DNA from 2 places in the Alteromonas sp. BZK5 genome. Region 2 is predicted to be linked to the other one. Evidence: predicted binding sites of a transcription regulator. Region 2 holds the regulator's gene; the other holds the start of a gene.

The links. The regulator ArgR, encoded in region 2, controls arginine synthesis, uptake and breakdown. The targets are predictions, from matches to a motif close to ANTGAATANNTATTCANT.
Region 1: gltB (glutamate synthase large subunit) is a predicted target of ArgR. The motif match lies at 2,567-2,584, and genes of this name have one in related genera.

The regions. Positions count from the first base shown of each region.
Region 1 is NZ_JACSOE010000036.1:1,874-9,759, reverse strand. Features, by position in the region: gene arcB (aerobic respiration two-component sensor histidine kinase ArcB) at 1-1,054, opposite strand, end outside; gene BIZ39_RS11805 (N-acetylmuramoyl-L-alanine amidase) at 1,154-2,089, opposite strand; gene gltB (glutamate synthase large subunit) at 2,752-7,218, shown strand; gene BIZ39_RS11795 (FAD-dependent oxidoreductase) at 7,232-7,886, shown strand, end outside.
Region 2 is NZ_JACSOE010000044.1:29,187-37,072, forward strand. Features, by position in the region: gene fabV (enoyl-ACP reductase FabV) at 1-59, opposite strand, end outside; gene BIZ39_RS13380 (FKBP-type peptidyl-prolyl cis-trans isomerase) at 359-979, opposite strand; gene ppc (phosphoenolpyruvate carboxylase) at 1,213-3,834, shown strand; gene mdh (malate dehydrogenase) at 3,981-4,919, opposite strand; gene argR (transcriptional regulator ArgR) at 5,157-5,621, shown strand; gene BIZ39_RS13400 (type 1 glutamine amidotransferase domain-containing protein) at 5,687-6,370, opposite strand; gene BIZ39_RS13405 (TonB-dependent receptor) at 6,557-7,886, opposite strand, start outside.

The DNA of each region.
Region 1 (7,886 bases), on a different contig from region 2:
GCTTATCTCTGTCTAACTTATCAAGGTCGATAATATCGTTAAAAATATTACCTAATGTTATAGCGCTGGCGTATATCGTACTTACCCAGTTAAATTGTTCTTCACTCAACTCGGTATCACGCAGCATACGGCTTAAGCCCACAATACCGTTCAGCGGTGTGCGTAGCTCATGACTTATGGTTGCGATAAAGCGGGTTTTGTCGGTACTTGCTTTTGCAGCAGCGTTTTCAGCCTGCTTACGCTCAGTCATGTCTCGACCGAACGACAACAAGCCAATGCGATTACCGTCTTTATCGAAGAAAGGTACACGCTTCATTTCGAAGTAACGACGACGTCCATCAGCGAAGCGAAGCCACAGCTCTTCTGTGATACTGGCGTTGGTTTCTAGAACTTCGTGATCACTCGCTACAATTTGGCGGGCAAGCTCTTCCTCATATACGTCTTTTGGCGTTAAGCCAAGCAGCTCTTGCTCGGTTTTGCCCGTCATAAGCTCCGCTATACGGTTACAACCAGCAAACCTGCCTTCTTCATTTCGGTAATATATTAAGTCTGGTGAGGCATCGATGATTGAACGTAATAAGGTTGATAAGCGGCGTGCTTGTGCTTCTTGTTCTGATTTATCCTGAATTTCTTTTTCTAAGTCTTTAAACAGCGCCTCACGCTCTTCTTGTGCTTGCTTGCGCTGCTCTATCTCGTGATTAAGCTGTCTGATGTTGCTTTGAAGTTCGCGGTTAAGAAAGACATCTTCTTCACGCAAACTTTCCAACTGGCTTACCACTTCCTTTAAGTTGGTACGTGAGTTTTCTAATTGCTTGATTAACTCACTAAAGAAATAAAGTACCCAAGGCGCAGATAACATGGTCAGTACTACAGCACTGATGAAGTCATCGGGCTGAACCTGGCTTCCCATGCTCACGCGAATTACGTATGAGCCCCCTAGCGTAAACACAAGCGAAAGAACAACAAACAATATGCTGAGCTTTAGAGTGCCAAAACGCTGAACAAATTGGGCAAAGCGAATTGCCCAAGAATCGTTTGGTGAATCTGAATGCATGTACGTCTAATTTAAGCTTATTTTGCGGTTATCCTATCAGGCTTTCCTCTTTTCGGGAATGCGGTTTGTCAAAGCATAACTCTGTGGCCCTGCTCAGAATTAGGATTTGAAAGGCGACTTTTCAGTAATTTCATTAATGTATTTGGTATTCACCCATCCCACCTTCGTGTAAGACACTTTCGCCCACTCCCCTCGCTTTTCCAGTATTTTTAGCACTTCGCCCTTATTCAAACCGTTCTCGACAGTTGGGTACGAAACATCTGGCCCTTTTCTCACATTCAGCGAATTGGCACTTACATTGGCCACCCGCTTTACAGGGCTAGCGAGATCCCGCTGAATTTGATCATGCGCCTCTCGCTGTGAATTCGAATCACTTGACTCAGTTGCCCACCTTTCACTATCACTTTGCAAAACAGCGGCTTTGAGTCTTTGAAGGGGAAAAGCGGGGCCAGGATCGACCTTTCGTGACGGCGCTATTTCTTCATGCCCGACGATAGTAGAGATGTTGTAGTGGCTACACAACGCTTTACACAGCGATAGCGTCCTAACAATTTGTACGTCGGTGTACTTGTGCCAATAGCCCATAGACTGTTGGTTAATGTGCTGGGCAGCTAATACTTCATTCTCGCCAAAAATTTCGCCAAACCAACTTTCAAAGGTGCCGTCTCCTCTAGCCTTAAGCTGGCCGGCATTGTCTAATTCAATGCCGATAGAGTACTGATTCAAGCCACTACGCCCCTCGTAATAACTTTCTCCTGCGTGCCACGCTATTTTATTAGTCGGAAGCATTTGAACAATGTCACCATTGCGTCCAACGGCAAAGTGAGCTGACACACCGCTATCGGCATTGGTCAAGACATTCACCGAAGATGAAAGGCTACTACCGGCGGTAAAATGAATAACAATAGTATCGGGAGATCCAGATTGAAAACGCCCAGATGTGTTAGGAGAAAGCCTGAAGGTGATATTGTCGCCAGTTAGAATATGATCATCTATACTAAATAAAGGCAGTGGTGAAGCATGTAGTGTATTCATACAATAATCCTTATTGTCTTAACAGCACGCCACCACAGTGAATTTTTATTCTTCGCCTTCCACATAAGCGTACACTCAATTCACACACAGGGCTCTCTATCAACATCCTTCAGCGCACCACGAGCCTTACCTGTGGTTAATTTTCAACCAACATAGCAAACTACTTATATTAGTGGAACCATAGCTTTACAAATTAATAAAAATACACCGCAAACCGCTATTGACAACATAAAACATCAATTTCAAAGCATATTTATTCATTAATAAAACGCAAATGAGAAGTAATATCATTTATAAGGGATGAGTTATTAACTTTGCAATACTGATAACATTTTTGTTACAAACATAAATGATGACACGTAAACAACTGATTAATATCGACTTAATTATATTTATACTAATTCACTATAAAGCTTATACTTTTAGCGTTTGATTTTAGTTTTCAATGTGGGTATTTTGTACGGCCCGCATGGCAATAATGCATAAAAATGCGGAAACGACTGGTATCCTCTAATAATAAATAAACGACAAGAAAGACGCATATTGCGAGCAATACCGCGCGCAAGCAAAAAAGACGTCTAACAATGTTGTGATACGCACACCTAGGCGCATCTACACGCAACGCATACCTTGCCCAGTCTTAAGGTTGAAGGAGTTAAGAGATGAGTTTATATAATCCCAATGATTCCCGGGACAACTGTGGGTTTGGCTTAATCGCTCACACTCACGGGGAAGCCAGTCATGAATTGGTAACCACTGCAATACACGGCCTTGACCGTATGCAGCATCGTGGCGGTATCGCCGCAGACGGGAAAACCGGTGACGGCTGTGGTTTATTACTACAGAAGCCGGATGCGTTCTTCCATGCAATCGCCGAAGATAATGGCTGGAAACTCAGCAAAAAATACGGCGTGGGCATGATTTTCTTAAGTCAGGACCCTGTACTTGCGCAAGCCGCGCGTGAAGTACTTAATGAAGAACTTGAAAAAGAAACACTTTCAGTAGTGGGCTGGCGCGAAGTGCCTGTTGACCGCTCGGTACTGGGTGAATTAGCGCTTACAGGCGTTCCACAAATTGAACAAGTATTTGTGAACGCACCAGCGGGCTGGAGAAAACGCGACCTTGAGCGTCGCTTATATATGATCCGTCGCCGTGCTGAAAAACGCCTTGAAGCAGATCCAGATTTTTACGTAGCGTGTTTATCAGGCTTGGTAACGATCTATAAAGGCTTAGTGATGCCAAAAGACTTGCCAGCCTTCTATCACGATCTTGCCGATGAGCGCATGCAAAGCGCGATCTGCGTTTTCCACCAGCGCTTCTCGACAAACACGTTACCACGCTGGCCGCTAGCTCAACCCTTCCGTTTCCTTGCGCATAATGGTGAAATTAACACCATCAAAGGCAACCGCGACTGGGCAATGGCACGTGCAGCGAAATTTTCAACGCCGCTTATCCCCGACCTTAAAGATGCTGCACCTTTCGTAAATACTGAAGGTTCAGACTCATCGTCATTGGATAACATGCTGGAGCTATTCCTAGCCGGTGGTATGGATTTATTCCGTGCCATGCGTTTACTGGTTCCACCAGCCTATCAAAACAACAAAACCATGGATGATGACCTTCGTGCATTCTACGAGTTTAACTCAATGCACATGGAACCATGGGATGGCCCTGCCGGTATCGTTTTAACCAACGGCCGTCACGTAGCCTGTAACCTTGATAGAAACGGCTTGCGTCCAGCTCGCTATGTCATTACCAAAAATGGGTTTATTACTCTAGCCTCAGAAGTAGGTATTTGGGACTACGAGCAAGCTGACGTGATTGAGAAAGGCCGCGTTGGTCCAGGTGAAATGCTTGCCGTAGATACTTACACGGGCAAAATCTGGCGCTCTACAGAAATTGATGATGACCTTAAAGCTCGCCACCCTTATAAAGAGTGGTTAGATAAGCACATTCGTCACCTTACGCCAATTGAGCAGCTTGATGCCTCGCTTATTGGTAAGCGCGTATTTGATGACGATGCCATGGCGGTCTACCACAAGCTACACGCCTACAGCTACGAAGAAATTCAACAAGTTGTAAAAGTTCTCGCGAAAGACGGTCAAGAAGCCGTTGGCTCTATGGGCGACGATACGCCAATGGCGGTAATGTCATCGCGCCAGCGCACGGTTTACGATTACTTCCGTCAGCAGTTTGCCCAGGTAACCAATCCACCTATCGACCCGCTACGTGAAAACCACGTCATGTCGTTGGCAACCTGTATTGGCCGCGAGCAAAACGTATTTAGCGAAACATCGGGTTACGCTGACCGCGTGTTATTCGACTCGCCGGTATTAATGTATACCGACCTTAAACAATTGCGTGAATTTAACCCAGACAACTACTACTCAGAAGTAGTAGAGCTTCAATACGCGCCGCAAGAGGGCTTGAAAAAAGCCATTGAGCGCGTGTCTAACGAAGTAGAGATGCTGGTTAAAAATAAGCGGGCTGCGTTTGTTATTCTGTCTGACAGAAACATCAAGCAAAACCGCTTGGTGATCCCAGCCGCGATGGCCGTGGGTGCGGTACAGCGACGACTGGTTGAAAAATCACTGCGCTGCGACGCGAACGTTGTTATAGAAACAGCGAGTGCCCGTGACCCGCATCACTTTGCCGTACTTATTGGCCTTGGTGCAACGGCGGTTTACCCATTCCTTGCCTATGAAACTATCGAACAGCTTTGCGAAAAAGGCGAGTTAGATATTGCTCCTATGCAGGCTACGTTGAACTACCGTAAAGGTATCAACAAGGGCTTGTATAAGATCATGTCTAAGATGGGTATCAGTACAGTCGCGAGCTACCGTAGCTCTAAGCTCTTCGAAGCCGTGGGGATTAACAATGAAGTAATGAATCTTTGCTTCAAAGGCGTGACCTCACGTATTCAGGGCGCAGGCTTTGATGATTTCCACCAAGATCTCATCAACCTGAATCGCATTGCATGGCTTAAGCGTAAGTCTGTTGATCACGGTGGCTTACTTAAATATGTGCACGGTGGCGAATATCACGCCTATAACCCAGACGTAGTTAGCACGCTGCAAAAAGCGGTTGTGTCGGGTAACTATGACGACTACCAGCAATACGCCAAGCTTGTTAACGAGCGTGCCCCTGCACACATTCGCGACTTGCTGGCCATTAATCCAGACTGCGATCCTATTGATATTAGCGAAGTAGAAGCACCGGAGAACTTGTTCCCACGTTTCGATACTGCGGCTATGTCAATTGGTGCATTAAGCCCAGAAGCCCACGAAGCGCTGGCTATTGCAATGAACCGTTTGGGCGGTCAGTCTAACTCGGGCGAAGGTGGCGAACACCCTTCTCGTTTTGGGACTGAAAAGAACTCTAAGATTAAGCAGGTTGCGTCAGGACGCTTCGGTGTGACACCTCACTATTTGGTTAACGCTAACGTTATTCAAATTAAAGTGGCGCAAGGTGCTAAACCGGGTGAAGGCGGTCAGCTTCCTGGTGATAAAGTGAATAAATACATCGCACAGCTTCGTTTCTCTGTGCCAGGTGTAACCCTTATTTCACCACCACCGCACCACGATATCTATTCAATTGAAGATTTGGCTCAGCTAATTTTCGATTTGAAGCAGGTTAACCCAACGGCGCTAATATCAGTAAAACTGGTATCTGAACCGGGTGTTGGCACCATTGCAACGGGTGTAGCAAAAGCCTATGCAGACCTTATTACCGTATCAGGGTACGACGGCGGAACAGGTGCAAGCCCATTAACGTCAGTTAAATATGCGGGTAGCCCGTTCGAGCTTGGTTTATCTGAAACTCAGCAAGCGCTTATTGAAAACGGCTTACGTCACAAAGTACGCGTTCAAACCGACGGTGGTTTGAAAACAGGCTTAGACGTAGTAAAAGCCGGTATTTTAGGCGCTGAGAGCTTTGGTTTTGGTACAGGTCCAATGGTGGCTTTAGGCTGTAAATATCTACGTATTTGCCACTTGAACAACTGTGCGACCGGTGTTGCAACGCAGGATCAAAAACTGCGTGACGACCACTTCATTGGCTTACCTGATATGGTAATGAACTACTTCAAGTTTATTGCTCAAGAAGTGCGTGAAATCATGGCGTCTATGGGTATTGCTAAGTTCGACGACCTTGTTGGTCGCACAGAGCTACTTAAAGTTCTAGATGGCATTACCGCTAAGCAAAACCGTTTAGATTTGTCTCCGTTGCTAGCGCAGCCTAAAGCAGGCGACCATACGCGCTTATTCTGCTCACAAACGACCAACGCACCTATCGATAAAGGTGAATTGAACGCGCAGATGCTTAAAGACGGCCAGCAAGCGGTTGTTGACGGTAAATCTATTACCTTTAAATACCCAATCCGCAATACGGATCGCTCTGTCGGCGCATTGCTATCAGGTGAAATCGCTAAACACCACGGTAACCACGACTTTGAAGATACACCTATCAAAGTTGAACTTACCGGTACAGCGGGTCAGAGCTTCGGTGTGTGGAACGCTGGCGGCCTACATATGCACCTTGAAGGTGATGCCAACGATTATGTAGGTAAAGGGATGACCGGCGGTAAGCTTGTTATTCACCCACCACGCAATATCTCTTACGACGCCCACGACAGCGCCATTATGGGTAACACCTGCCTTTACGGTGCAACAGGCGGTAAGCTGTTTGCTGCTGGCCGTGCTGGCGAGCGCTTTGGCGTACGTAACTCTGGTGCTATTGCGGTAGTTGAAGGCATTGGCGATAACGGCTGTGAATATATGACAGGCGGCATCGTGGCTGTACTTGGTCCGGTTGGTGTTAACTTCGGTGCAGGTATGACTGGTGGTTTTGCTTATCTTATGGATGATGGCGACGACCTTGATAACCGTGTAAATGCGGAACTGGTCGATGTAATGCCAATTGAAGATAAAGCGATTCTTGCTGAGCACTTACGTGGCTTAATTAATCAGCATTACGAAGAAACAGGAAGCGAGCACTCGTTGTCGTTGCTTACTGACTTCGCCGCAACGCTGAAACGCTTCAAGCTTATTAAGCCAAAAACCAGTGATGTGAAAAACTTGCTTGGTCACATCAGTCGTTCAAGTGCTGAATTACGCATTCAGGCTCAGTAGGAGGATTTAGTTTATGGCAAAGAACGTATATCAATTTGTCGATGTTGAACGTATCGATCCGCCGAAAAAGCCGATCATGGTACGTAAACAAGAGTTCGCGGAAATTTATCAACCGCTGAGCCAATCTCAAACCGAAGGCCAAGCAGATCGCTGCTTGGACTGCGGTAACCCATACTGTGAATGGAAGTGTCCTGTACACAACTATATTCCACAATGGTTAAGCTTGGCGAACGAAGGCCGTATTTTGGAAGCTGCGGAACTCTCTCATAAAACCAACAGTTTGCCGGAAGTATGCGGCCGCGTATGTCCACAGGACAGACTGTGCGAAGGTGCATGTACACTGAATGACGATTTTGGCGCTGTGACTATCGGTAGTATTGAGAAGTACATTACCGATACAGCATTCAAAATGGGCTGGCGCCCAGATATGTCTGACGTGGTATGGACCGACAAGAAAGTGGCGATTGTAGGTGCCGGCCCTGCTGGTCTTGCATGTGCTGATATCCTGGTTCGTAACGGCGTTAAACCTGTTGTTTACGACAAATACGAAGAAATTGGTGGCCTACTTACATTTGGTATCCCGTCTTTTAAATTAGAGAAAGACGTAATCAAGCTACGCCGCCAAATTTTTACCGAGATGGGTGTTGAGTTCGTACTTAACACTGAGA
Region 2 (7,886 bases):
CAGCCAACAGGGTGCGCGTTTGTACAAATGAAGCCTCTCACTTTAGGCTTGATAACCATAATAATTTTCCTTATTTGAGCGTGGGGCTATTGTAATGCCGAAGCCACTGATAACAACTCGGAGCAGATGAAACCTAGCATATCGCAAACGCAAGGCGACACCAATGAAACAACGTGCCAAATTTAGGTTTGCTTTGTATTTACGAGAAAAGACAGAGAAGAAAAGAGATAGGAAAAAGAAACATTAGGCCATATCGCTAAATTTAACGAAGTGCGGGCTAATATTTAAAGTGCGATGAACTATGAATAAGAAGAGATGGAACACAGGTGTACAGAACTGCACACCTGTAAACAACACATTAACCTAGAACGTCTAGAAGCTCTACGTCAAAGATAAGCGTGCTGTATGGTGCAATAGCTGCACCCGCACCTTGCTCACCGTAAGCAAGATCATGTGGCACGTATAAACGGTACTTAGCACCTACTTTCATAAGTTGAAGTGCTTCAGTCCAACCTTTAATAACGCCGCCTACTGGGAATTCAGCTGGCTGGCCGCGCTCGTAAGAGCTGTCAAAGGTAGTACCGTTGATAAGTGTACCGTGGTAGTGAACACGTACAGTGCTAGCCGCAACTGGCGTTTCACCGTCACCTTCAGCGATAACTTCGTACTGAAGACCAGACTCAGTAACGGTTACTTCGTCACGCTTCGCATTTTCTTCAAGGTACTTAGTGCCTTCTTCAATAACCGCTTTGCTCGCTTCTTCTTTAGCCGCTTGCATACGCTTGTGAATCTCGCCGAACGCATCACGTAGTGTGTCGTTGTCAACCTGAGGCGCTTGACCTGCGAAGGCGTCTTTTAGGCCAGCTACAACAGCGTCAATCGCTAGTCCGTCAAACGGATTTGATTGTAATTGTTGACCCATTTGAAAACCAATGCCGTAACTTGCTTGGGTTTCTACTGTATTGAATGTATCAGTCACAAGAACTCCTGAAATTAAATTACAAATGCAGTACAAATTTCAAACAAAACGCATAACGCGAGAATGTTTCTGCATTTTCCGGTGCAAGAGTGTATCACACCACAAAATATCTTGCTTTGAGCAATGTTAACTAGGGTGCAAAAGTATCAAAATGTTGTAAATTATAACCGAAAGTGGTTAGACAAGTCGCAAAGGACACAGTATGGTTAGGCCCATATATTTAGGAGGAAAGCATGCAAACACACTACGATGCTGAACTGAAAGATACCGTTCGATACCTTGGTAAAACCCTTGGTGAAACAATCAAAAATCAATTAGGTCAAGAGTGGCTAGACCGTATTGAAAAGATTCGAAAAGGCGGCCGAGCTTCTTATCAGGGAGACGCTACTTGTAGCGAAGAACTGAAAGAAACTTTCAAAACAATGTCTGACAGCGATTTGCTTACTGTTGGCCGTGCCTTCGCACAATTCTTGAACTTAGGTAATATTGCCGAGCAAGAATACAACGCAGCAATGAATGTTGATGCATCGATAGATGCACTGTTCAAACACCTAGATAAAGCTGAGTTAACCGCAGAAAAAGTTCAAGATGCGGTTGCTAAGCTAAACATCGATCTTGTACTGACCGCGCATCCTACTGAAGTTACGCGCCGTACACTTATCCACAAACATAAAGAATTGGCGAACTGCCTTCAGGCCATTCACCAAGAATCGCTTAATGACGTTGAGCGTAAAAAAATTGAAACCCGCATTGCCGACCTAATTGCACAGGCTTGGCACACTGAAGAAATTCGCTCTGTACGCCCTACACCTGTTGATGAAGCGCGCTGGGGCTTCTCAGTTATTGAAAACTCATTATGGGAAGCAGTACCTGACTTCATGCGCGAACTTGATGGTCGTTTGAACGAAGACTACGATGTATCGCTACCGCTAGACTCGTCACCAGTACAATTTAGCTCTTGGATGGGCGGCGACAGAGACGGTAACCCATTTGTAACGTCAAAAGTAACCGAGCAAGTATTGCTGCTGGCAAGAAAGCGTGCAGCCAAGCTTTTCGCGATAGATCTTGATCGCTTGCAGGTTGAGCTTTCAATGTACGACTGCAACGACGTGTTACGCGAAAAAGTCGGCGACGCCAACGAGCCATACCGCGCCCTTCTTCGTCCACTTGTTGACAAGTTCATCGCAACCCGCGATGGCATTAGCGACTACTTAGCAGGTAAAAACCCAGATACTTCAAACTGGATAGAAAGCGACGATGAGCTAATCGAGCCGTTAATGCTTTGCTACCAGTCATTGTTAGACTGCGGTATGCAGGTCGTGGCAAACGGACTGTTACTAGACACTATTCGCCGTGCTCGAGTATTCGGTATTCACCTTCTGCGCCTTGATGTACGTCAGGACTCTGAACGTCATGCCGACGTCTTTAGCGAACTAACTCGCTATCTTGGTCTTGGTGACTACGCTCAGTGGAGCGAAGCCGACAAGCAGGCGTTCTTATTACGCGAGCTTGGCTCAAAACGCCCGCTTTTCCCTGCTCAATGGGACGCCTCTGACGACGTAAAAGAAGTACTTGATACGTGTAAGGTAATTGCGAAGCACAGCAAGCACGGCTTTGGTATTTATATCATCTCTATGGCCAGTGAGCCGTCAGATGTCATGGCGGTTCAGCTGCTACTTCAAGAAAGTGGTGTAGATTGGCCAATGCCAGTGGCGCCATTGTTCGAGACGCTAGACGATTTGAACAACTCGCCTGACGTAATGCGCAAACTTCTGTCTATCGACTGGTATCGCGGTTACGTTAAAGGTCGTCAATTCGTTATGATTGGTTATTCAGATTCAGCCAAAGACGCAGGTGCACTTGCTGCGGGCTGGGCTCAATACCAATCACAAGAAGCCTTGGTTGCGATTGCTGATGAGTTTGACGTAAGCCTGACGCTATTCCACGGCCGTGGCGGTACAATTGGTCGTGGTGGCTTGCCAGCACATGCTGCCATTTACTCTCAGCCTCCTGGCTCGCTAGACGGCGGCTTCCGCGTAACTGAGCAAGGCGAAACTATTCGCTATAAATTCGGTATGCCTAAGCTGGCTAAACGCAGCCTAGGTATTTACGCCAGCGCCATAATTGAAGCCATGTTGTTCCCGCCTCCGGCACCAAAAGAAGAATGGCGAGAGCTTATAACTGCAATGGCAGCCCAAGGTCGCGATAACTACCGTGCAACCGTGCGTCACGATAAAGAGTTCGTACCTTACTTCCGTGTTGCAACGCCAGAGCAAGAGTTAGGCAAACTCCCACTAGGTAGTCGTCCAGCGAAGCGTAAGCCACAAGGTGGTATTGAGAGCCTACGTGCGATTCCATGGATATTTGCCTGGGCACAAACCCGTTTGGTACTGCCAAGCTGGTTAGGCGTTATGCGCGCTATCGATAGCGTGAAGACACCGGAAAATGAAAAAGTGGTTAACGAGATGTTCAGCGAATGGCCGTTCTATCGTTCACGTCTTTCAATGCTGGACATGGTGTTCCATAAAGCCGATCCGCGTATCAGTGAAGCTTATGATGAGCGCTTAGTACCCAAAGAGCTTAAACACTTTGGTGAAGCTCTGCGTGCCGAGCTTAAAGAAAGCATCTCGTCGCTACTGGCTATAACCGGTGACGGCGACATCATGAAGAACGACCCGCAGGGTAAAGAGTCTATGGAGATCCGTGCAGGATATCTTCAGCCCCTCCACTACCTGCAAATTGAGCTTCTGGATCGTATTCGTAAAGCCGGTGACGATGCACAAAACACCAGCCTAGAGCGTGCCATGATGGTTACCATCGCGGGTATTGCAATTGGTATGCGTAATACAGGCTAGAGCCCAATGAACGCGTAACGTTATAATGAAAAGCCTGCTCATTGAGCAGGCTTTTTTTGTAATGTCTTAAATGCAAAAAAGGCTGGGTACGTAAGAACGTATCCAGCCTTTTCTAGCGGATGCTAGTACATCCGCTTCAGGCGCTATTAGCCGTTTACGAAGTCAACGCCTAGCTTGATGTCGCCACGTAGGCCTTCAAGCATGTCGTTTTTCGCTTTTTCTTCGAATGCGCTTAGCTCGCCGTATGGCAAGATTTCTTCAACACCGTTTGCGCCTAGGCGAACTGGGTGTGCAAAGAATGCTGCGTCGCCGCTGTCGTCAGTTTGTACATAAGTGTACTCAACCACGTTCTCACCTTGCATTGCTGCAACTAGTGATAGACAGAAGCGTGCCGCTGCTTGACCCATTGACAGGGTTGCAGAACCGCCGCCCGCTTTAGCTTCAACAACTTCAGTACCCGCGTTTTGGATACGAGTAGTTAGGCTAGCAACTTCTTCGTCTGTGAACTCTACGCCTTCAACTTGTGAAAGTAGAGGAAGGATAGTTGTACCAGAGTGACCACCGATTACCGGTACGTGCACAGAAGATACGTCTACACCTTTAAGTTCAGCAACAAACGTTTCAGCACGGATAACGTCTAGTGTCGTTACACCAAAAAGCTTGTTCTTGTCATAAACGCCTTTTGCTTTAAGCGTTTCAGCTGCAATAGCAACAGTAGTGTTAACTGGGTTAGTGATGATACCAACACACGCGTTCGGGCAGTTATCAGCTACACCTTCAATTAGGTTTTTAACAATGCCGGCGTTGATGTTGAATAGATCAGAACGATCCATACCTGGCTTACGAGGCATACCCGCTGGAATTAGAACAACGTCTGCTCCAGTTAGTGCATCAGCTAGGTCATCTTTACCGTGACCGGTTACTTTTACCGCAGTGGGGATGTGGCTCAAATCAACGGCAACACCAGGAACAACTGGCGCTACGTCGTAAAGCGCTAAATCTGAACCTGCTGGCAATTGTGTTTTCAACAACAAAGACAGCGCCTGACCAATACCACCGGCAGCACCTAACACGGCTACTTTCATACCATTTCTCCTATGGGATTACTTCACGTATTTAAACGGAACGTCACACTAATGCAACGCGGGGGAAAACTCAATCACCGGATCGTCTTATTAACGTTATTTATGGCGATTTTATCTCGATATTCATTATCATGAATGATTATGCAAAGAAATTGCGCAAAGTCTACCTGTACGGCACAATATACGCATACTAAATATAATTCCTAACGATAACCCTCAAAAAAGAAAAGAGCGCTAATGGCAAACGCAAAACAAGAGCTACTCATCAAAGCTTTTAAAGAAATTCTTAAAGCAGAAAGTTACGGTTCACAGGGCGAAATTGTTGATGCATTAAAAGCACAAGGCTTCGACAACATCAGCCAATCTAAAATCTCTAGAATGCTAAGCAAATTCGGCGCGGTACGCACGCGAAATGCCCGAGGTGACATGGTGTATTGCTTGCCTCCAGAGCTAGGTATGCCTACGGCTAAAAGCCCTCTTAAACAGCTGGTACTGGATATCGTTCACAACAACGTAATGGTAATCATTAGAACCAGCCCTGGTGCTGCACAGCTTATTGCGCGCTTGCTTGACTCATTAAGTAAGAAAGACGGAGTTTTGGGCACCATAGCAGGTGACGACACTATTTTCATCGCGCCAGCGGATGTGTCTAGAATCGAAGAACTAAGACAGCGTGTTGAAGACCTGTTTGAGAACGTTTAGGTAGCCACGCTATTAAAACGGTGCCCTCTCATTGAGGGCACTATATATTCTGCTGTTCGCTGACGCTAACTCAATAGCTTAATCAGCGCATCGGCTGCTGGTCGTGATGACGGCGGATTCTGTCCCGTCACCAGTAACCCGTCGGTACACACTTTTACAGCAAAATTGTCGGCGCTCTCATACTTACCGCCTTTTTTAACCAGTTCATCTTCAACCAGATAAGGCACTACGTCTGTAAGTTCCATTGCAGCTTCTTCACTGTTTGAAAATCCGGTAACAGATTTTCCCTCTACCAGGTATTTGCCATCAGGCGTTTTAACGTCCTTAAGCACAATTGGCGCGTGACATACTGCCCCAACGGGTTTATTAGCTGCGATAGTGTCTTCGATTAGTTTTATCGAGTGCACATTGTCAGAAAGGTCCCACAACGGACCGTGTCCCCCTGGATAGAACACCGCGTCAAACTCTTCAGCTCTCACATCTTCAAGCGGAATAGTCGACGCTATAGCGCTACGCGCCAGCTCATCTTTCGTATATCGCATAGCGTCATCGGTCATTGCATCGTCAGCCAGACTATTGGGATCGATAGGCACTTGCCCTCCCATGGGTGACGCCAAAGTTATCGTATATCCTTGGTCTTTAAATGCGTAGTACGGCGCAGCAAACTCTTCCAACCACATGCCTGTCTTTTTGCCGGTATCACCCATAATTTCGTGAGATGTCATTACCATTAGCATACGTTTTGACATAAGCCCTCCTTGCGAGCATTTAAAAATTTGTCGTCAATTACTTCGGCTAATGTACGTAGTTAGATCATTAAAAAAGCGGAGGATCGTTTGATTGCATGATTGTGAGATTAATGGCGGGCATAAAAAAGTGCCACTTCCTGTTAAGGAGAGTGGCACCTAACACTACAATAGGTTCACACCATTGGATTAGAAGCTGTACTTAACACCAACTCGGATTTGCCATAATGATTGCTCATTAAAGAATCCATTTTGATTAGTGTTACCTTCAAAGAACTCGTTGTACGTATATGTACCATCGCTATTTAGCGATGCATCAAGTACAGGAGCTGAAACGAATGGACCAATTTTACGAACGCCCCAATCATCATTTAAGAAGTTACCAACGTTCTTAAGGATGAAGTATGCACTTGCGCGATGACCTTTCATGAAACCAGGAAGTTGCTGGTCAATACGGAAGTCAACTCGAGAATACCATTCAGCATTTTCAGAGTTACGCTCAAGGATTTCGCCGCGAGCAAAACCACCTTCATCGATGAATGAGTTGAATGCACCTAAGTCGAAGCCTTCTGCATACGTCACGTTTGGATCATCAACTTCTGGGATGTAAAGAAGTGCATTGTTTGTTCTAAACTGCGCGTCGCCGATCGTGATACCGTCAAAGGTGTACGAGAATGGACGACCTTGCTGGCGAGATCCGAATAGCGAGAAGCTTGTTTTGTAACCGTCAACAATTTCAGTCGAATAACGCAAGTTAAACGTAAAGCGATGTGGCACTTCGTAGTTCGAAGTTGCGATACCAGGGTTTAACGGGTCTGATGAAGCAAAGTTAGTAAAGTTCGAGAACGCTACTGAACTTGCCATTGGTGTAACGTCTTCAGAGCGGTTGTATGCATAACCGAATGAAGCATCTAAACCAAAGTCATATTCTTTTTGAACAGCAAAAGAGATAGTGGTCGACTTGCCATCTTCACGAGCATTGGTAAGTACTAAGTCACTCTTACGGAAGTTACGGAAAACAGCGTCACCATCGTCATTAGTTCCAACTTGAATATAGTCGTAGATAGGTCGACCGTCAGCTGCAAAAGTAACGTTTTCTGTGTCCCAACCAACATTTATGATTTGTGCACTATCTTGCTTCTTGTTGTGAAGAATATCTGCTTGGAATACATAATCGCTGTCTGTTACCCAAGTGAAACCAAGATTGAACTTCCATTCGCTAGGAATCTCAAAATCAGGGTCTACGGCATTCGTTGAAGGCTCATTACCCAAAGATGGATCTGCATCAGCAACTTCATCAAACATCTCTTGAAGTGGTGAGTAAATTAGGCGACCACCATTAACCAGCGGAACCGTGTTACCGTTCTCATCGAACAACTCAAAATCACTGCGATAAGTATCAATATTTGTAATACCGTCGTTAGAGAAAGAGTTTGATAGCCAAACGTTAGGGTTACCACCAGAGTATAGGCCTACACCACCACGTACTTCCATATTGTCATTCAATGTATAGTTGAAG